DNA from 2 places in the Paenibacillus rhizoplanae genome. Region 1 is predicted to be linked to the other one. Evidence: a T-box and tRNA genes for the amino acid it is inferred to sense, from the RefSeq annotation. Region 1 holds a T-box; the other holds one or more tRNA genes.
What was found. A T-box is a leader RNA that pairs with one kind of tRNA and senses whether it is charged. The one in region 1 lies ahead of ACFSX3_RS15285 (valine--tRNA ligase), so its partner is inferred to be a tRNA-Val.

Region 1 (3,411 bases):
CGCGCCAACAGAGAGCAGGAGGAGCTGCTCTCGGGCAATATTGACTCTGTAGCGGAGGCTATCCCTGAGGCCGGCAATGATACAGCGTGGAAGAGCCGGTTCATCGGCGGCATGGGCGGAACGGAGCTGTTCCGCAAGGTACGGCTCTGCATCGTGCAGCGGGAAGAGACGCTGGATACCATTGCCGAGAAATATCAGCTTAGCACCCGGGAGCTGACCATGTACAACCGGCTGTCCGGCCAGATTGTAGAAGAGGGACAGGTCTTATACATTCCTTGAGATTGACGGTGTGCGGAGAATTCAGGCTTAACAGGAACAGCCCTTGCCTTATGGATGGGGCTGTTCCTGTTTTCTTTGTGAAATCCGCTTTTGGTTTACAAACCGTTCAGCCGGGGGTAATAGTCACTACCGGCCTACATACATTACACATTCAGGCAGCTATGCGCTGGTACACCACTTCTGGAAGGATGATAACTCACATGAAGAAAAAAGTGGCAGCCACTGCGGCCGCACTATGCTTGACGCTCACAGTCTCGGCCGGTGTCTACGCCGCCAGTAATCTGCAGGAGATCAAGGCGCTCCTGAACAACAAAATCGGGATCGTCGTGAATGGCCAGGCGTACACGCCCAAAGACGGCAACGGCAAAACCCTCGCCCCGATTACCTACAACGGCATTACTTATCTGCCTGTACGCTCCATCGGCGAAGCGCTGAACACCGCTGTCACTTACGACGCTGCTACCAGCCGGGTAATCATCGGCGATGCGGCTGCCCCGGCTGTCTCCTCCGGCGGCTCGTCCGCAGGAACACCAGCGGATTCCGTGAAGCGTCCGAAGAGTCTGCCGGCGGACTTCCCGCTTCCGGCCGATGCGAAGATATTTGATCTGATCGAAGGCTCGGCGACCGGTACGCCGTCCGCGACTTTCAGCTACCGCACGAAGCAGAGTCTGGAGACGCTCGGCAATACGTATAAGGACTATTTCGTGCAAAAAGGAGCAACCTCCAAAACAGAGGAGGTCTCAGCCTCGGCCTTCTCCATTATTGATGTTGGAAGCAAGTTCGCCGTAACACTGGATGGAGCTCCCGGAACAGGCAGCAACCAGGGCTTCAATGTGGTTCAGGTGATCTGGAGCGGGGAGTAAGCGCTGCGGCTTAACTGCTGCCTGCCGTTTAGTGCATATGCTGGTTGACTAGGGATAATACTGAATGTATTATTGAACTAAGTAATAACTAGCATAAAGACTGGGAACGGGAAGAGTAGGCGGTCAGCCCTTCAGAGAGCGGAATTATTATTGGTGTGAATTTCCGCAGGATGCAGCCCCCGAAGTCGCCCCGGAGTTGCCCTTCTGAGCTTGTCTTCATCCTGAAGACCGGTTAGGATGCGGCCGGACGCAGCCGTTATCTGCAGAAGTGTCGCGCTAAGCTTCAGGAACCTGTAAGGGGACTTAAGGCAGAGTTTTCTTTTTTGTTGGCGCGAAACAAAGGTGGTACCGCGAAAGAATGGCCTTTCGTCCTTTGAGACGAAGGGCCTTTTTGTATTCTCAGAAACCACTAGCTACTCAATACATTAACAGTGGAGGGTTCACAATGGCTGATAATAACAATGCAGCAGCAGAGCTGCCGAACCAGCAGGAAGCGGCAGAAGATACCGCCGCAGCTAATCACAAGCAGAGCGACATGCCGACTACATATGATCCGGGAGCGGCAGAGAAGAAATGGTATGCGTACTGGATGGAGAACGGCTTCTTCGAAGCCGGCAAGCGGCCGGATGCGGAGCCTTACAGCATCGTTATTCCGCCGCCGAATGTAACAGGAATGCTGCATATCGGACACGCACTGGATTTCACGCTTCAGGATGTGCTGATTCGAACCAAGCGGATGCAGGGTTATGATACCTTGTGGCTGCCGGGTACGGATCATGCAGGCATTGCTACGCAGACCAAGGTAGAGCAGAAGCTGCGCCAGCAGGGAATCTCCCGCCATGATCTGGGGCGCGAGAAGTTCCTGGAGCAGGTATGGGCCTGGAAAGACCAGTACGCAGAGACGATTCATGACCAATGGGCCAAGATGGGCCTGTCTCTGGATTACTCCCGCGAACGGTTTACCTTTGATGACGGAATGAAGAAGGCAGTAAGCAAGGTATTTGTGGAGCTGTACCAGAAGGGCCTGATCTATCGCGGCAAGCGGATTATTAACTGGGACCCGGCTGCCCGTACAGCGCTGTCTGATATCGAGGTTGAATACAAAGAAGTGAACGGTCATCTGTACCATTTGAGTTACCCGCTTAAGGATGGCAGCGGCCATATCACGGTGGCTACCACACGGCCCGAAACGATGCTGGGCGATACTGCGGTAGCGGTACACCCTTCGGATGAGCGTTATAAGGATCTGATCGGTAAGACGCTGATTCTGCCAATAATCGGCCGGGAGATTCCGGTGATTGCCGATGAGTATGTAGATAAGGACTTCGGCAGCGGTGCGGTTAAGATTACACCGGCCCATGATCCGAACGACTTCGAGATGGGAGTCCGCCATAACCTTCTACAGATCAATGTAATGGATGAAGGCGGAGTGATGAATGAGGAAGCAGGCGCCTACCAGGGAATGGACCGCAGCGACTGCCGTAAGGCCATCGTAGCGGACCTGAAGGAGCAAGGCGTGCTGATCTCCATTGAGGATCACGTACATCAGGTAGGACACAGTGAACGTTCCGGGGCCGTAGTAGAGCCTTATCTGTCCACCCAGTGGTTCGTCAAAATGCAGCCGCTGGCAGAAGCAGCCATCGCCGCACAGAAGGACGGAGACGGAGTTCACTTCGTTCCGGACCGCTTCGAGAAGACGTACCTGAACTGGATCGAGAATGTCCGCGACTGGTGTATCTCCCGCCAATTGTGGTGGGGCCACCGTATTCCGGCCTGGTACTCCGAATCCACCGGTGAGATTGTAGTTGCACATGATGAAGAAGAAGCACGTCGCATCAGCGGACTGTCCGACTTGAAGCAGGATGAAGATGTTCTGGATACCTGGTTCAGCTCGAATCTCTGGCCGTTCGCTACCTTAGGCTGGCCTGACGGGGACAGCAGCGACTATCAGCGCTACTATCCGAACAACGTACTGGTTACCGGCTACGATATCATCTACTTCTGGGTAGCGCGCATGATTTTCTCAGCCATGGAATTCACAGGACAGAAGCCGTTCTCCGATGTGCTGATGCACGGACTCGTACGCGATGCCGAAGGACGCAAGATGTCCAAGTCTCTCGGCAATGGCATCAATCCGCTGGATGTTATCGATCAGTACGGCGCTGACGCCATGCGCTATATGATTACTACCGGCAGTACAGCGGGACAGGATCTGCGGTTCCGGATGGAAAAGGTAGAGCAGGCGCGCAATTTTGCCAACAAGATCTGG
Region 2 (3,411 bases), on a different contig from region 1:
ATGGAATGAGCCGTGCGGAAGCGGAAGAGGTACTGGGCAAGGGGGAGGAGAAGGATATCGCCAATTCAGTCATGTATAGCTCTGGCGTAAGAATTATGTACCGTGAGGATAAAGTGGCAGGTATCACTCTGGCGGAGGAATCGAAAGATACGTATGAAACCACCGGCGGCTTTAAAATTGGCATGTCTAAGGATGACTTCAAACAAATCTATGGCGATCAATATCTGAAGGATATGGAGCGCAACCTGGATTATGCTTACGATTCCATCAATAAGCGATATTTGCAGGAGAAAGAGTGGGTGGCGAAAGCGGAAGATGACACGAAAATATATGTAATTTCAGCCATGTTCAACGGTAAGGGTGAAGCAGACGCCGTTGTATTGGTGGATAAGCGAATGGCGATCACGTTTAGGTAGAAGGGAAGTTCTGACGATAAAACATATGCTGGTATGTTTCTTAGAGCTTTGGGGACAGAATAGCAGTATATGGGGCCCAAAAGACTGGCTTTGTCTACAACGAGTAGTTCTACCATGATATAATCAATGTATATGATTGGAGTGATAATAGTGGAATTACTCGACGCACGGAATGACTTTATCTTTAAGAAAATTTTCGGCAGTGAGAATAACAAGGATGTCCTGCTGGCCTTCCTCAATAGTACCTTCATGGAGGCAGGCGAACCCCCGCTGACAGAGATTATATTAATGAATCCGTACACAGATAAGGATGCTCCGGCGGAGAAACAGTCTATTCTGGATATCAAGGCCAAGACGGCTGAGGGCAAACGGATCAACATCGAAATGCAGCTGTTCAATCCATACAATATGGAGAAGCGGACACTTTTCTACTGGAGCGAGATGTATTACCACCAGATTCAAAAAGGCGACGATTATAGTCAATTGAAGAAGTGTGTGACGATCAATATATTGAACTACTCCTGCCTGCCGAATGACCGCCATCATAATGTCTTTCGCCTGCGGGAAGATCATACCGGGATATCTCTTAACAATGATCTTGAGATACATGTGATGGAATTAACGAAGCTTGAGGAGCAGGCCGTTCCATTGACTGGTGGTCTGATTAACTGGTTATTATTCCTGAAGGGTGTCGAACAACCAAACTGGGAGGTGCTGACCATGAATGAGCCTATGCTAAAAAAAGCAATGGATACGCTGGAGTTCCTGAGTCAGGATGCCGCTACACGTATGGAATATGATGCCCGGATGAAGTATTTGCGGGATGAGGCGTCGCGGATGAACGGAGCGAAAGCAGAAGGACGAGCAGAGGGTGAACGAAAAAAGGCAGAGGCAATGGTGCGTGAACTTCTTGCTCTTGGAGTGGAAATCTCCATTATTGTTAGAGCCTCAGGCCTCTCAGAGCAAGAAGTTTTAAAGTTAAAGTCAGTTTGATAAGGCATCGGGGCTTTCAATTAATGAAATTCAAAATTTAAAACTGTTGCAATGATAACAACGAAAAACGAAGCCGATCTTATGATCGGCTTCGTTTCTTTAAGTCTTTCTGCGTATAGGACGGATGGGGTTCGAACCCATGACCCCTACCCTGTCAAGATAGTGCTCTCCCGCTGAGCTACCGTCCTGCAACGAGATTTATAATAACATAGGAGGTAAGAGGATGGCAAGAATTTTTTTATTATGCTATAGATGATACAGTTAAGCACGACCCTACTCCACCCGTCCAGTGACAAAAACCCACAACACCCCATCCATAGTATATTACAATATTGGCGCTTGTCTGGAAGTTCTTTAACCAACATAAAAGGTGGAAATCTATCATGATCGTAACATTGCATGAAGCGGAGTGCCCTGGAGTGAGTCTCCAGTATGTAGTGATTTTTATGAAGCAAGGGAAGGATTGGGTGCTGGTGCGGCACCGTGAGCGGTCTACATGGGAATTTGCCGGCGGGCATATTGAGGTGGGTGACATACCCGGGGATTTACCCCACGCTATATGCGAGAGTATGTGAACATGTGAAGCATCTGTGAATCAATTGTAATGCTGAAAGGAGGCCCAGCTCATGAGTTACGAGATTACGAGGTTTAGGCGTCTTGGTGACTACCTGAGATCACGCCGGGAACGTCTGCAGCCTGAAGCTGTAGGGATTAAGGAAACAAACAGTCAGCGCAGAACACCAGGGCTGCGGCGGGAGGAGGTTGCGGTTCTGGCTGGTCTCAGCAGCACCTATTATGCTTGGCTGGAGCAGGGCAGGGAGGTTACCGCCTCCAGAGAGGTCATGGAGAGTCTCAGTCAGGCGCTGCGGTTGTCACCGGATGAGAAGAAGCATCTGTTTGAGCTCTGGAATCCGGGCTTGCCGGATACACTTGCTTCTATAGATACAGCCAGTCCGGAGCTGAACCCGCAGTGGCGGGATATTATCCGCCAATTGACTTATCCGGCTTTTATTACGAATGAGCGGTCCGAGGTACTGGCCTGGAATGACAAAGCGAGTGAAGTGCTTAGTGATTTCGGAAGTCTGCCTGATTCTGAGCGCATAATGCTGCGTCTTCTGTTCCTGGATCTGGAGCTGCGCCGCCGGATGCTGAACTGGGAGGAGTTCGCTCTCTATTCAGTAGGGGTGTACAGAACCTATTATGACATGAACCTGCACGATCCCTGGTACAAGGAGATGGTTGATCAGCTCGTGGAGGATAGTGCGGATTTCGCTGAGATGTGGAAGCAGCACAACATTCAAGGCAAGAAGGTCAACCGTGTGGTCATAGAGAGCCTGGGTACAAGTCAGCCTGTAGTCTACGATATCAATTCGATGGCCAATCTGGCGGATCACCCGGGTGTGCATATTTGTATCTATACCCCTGTCTCAGCGTAGCAGACGATACTCAGGGGACATATGTCATACGGTTCTCCCGCTCCCTGGTAATGATCTTACTAGCATGAACGTACTGTGGCTGCTCCACGGCAGGACGGTTAGAATAAGGACATGTTCGTAAGATCTATTACAGGTACAAGAGGGAGGCAACCATATGCACACAAGAACACTCGGGAACGAAGGGCTGAGCGTATCGGCACTGGGACTCGGAACGATGATGATGCCGGATAATGAAGAGTCTGTAAGAACCATTCATGGTGCACTTGATCTGGGAGTAACCCTGCTGGACACAGCGGATATCTATGGGGCCTTCGAGCAGCAGCGCTTCGGCGGCAATGAACGGCTTCTCGGGCATGCGCTTAAGGGCCGGAGAGATCAGGCTGTGATTGCGACCAAATTCGGCATTACACATACTCAGGGACCGAAGGGAGACCCGGCCTATATCAAAAAATCCGTAGATGCCAGCCTCTATCATCTCGGCACAGATTATATCGATCTGTACTATCAGCACCGTCCTGATCCGAACACCCCTATTGAGGAAACCGCCGGTACCCTGGCTGACCTCG

Region 2: it encodes a tRNA-Val, which carries the amino acid that the T-box ahead of ACFSX3_RS15285 (valine--tRNA ligase) is inferred to sense. The anticodon was not compared.

Annotation. Positions count from the first base shown of each region.
Region 1 covers NZ_JBHUKY010000024.1:54,949-58,359, forward strand. The annotation lists gene ACFSX3_RS15275 (LysM peptidoglycan-binding domain-containing protein) at 1-279, shown strand, start outside; gene ACFSX3_RS15280 (stalk domain-containing protein) at 480-1,142, shown strand; T-box leader at 1,236-1,519, shown strand; gene ACFSX3_RS15285 (valine--tRNA ligase) at 1,678-3,411, shown strand, end outside.
Region 2 covers NZ_JBHUKY010000021.1:25,017-28,427, forward strand. The annotation lists gene ACFSX3_RS10330 (hypothetical protein) at 1-416, shown strand, start outside; gene ACFSX3_RS10335 (Rpn family recombination-promoting nuclease/putative transposase) at 564-1,409, shown strand; tRNA gene ACFSX3_RS10340 (tRNA-Val) at 1,526-1,597, opposite strand; gene ACFSX3_RS10345 (hypothetical protein) at 1,793-1,984, shown strand; gene ACFSX3_RS10350 (helix-turn-helix transcriptional regulator) at 2,036-2,845, shown strand; gene ACFSX3_RS10355 (aldo/keto reductase) at 3,000-3,411, shown strand, end outside.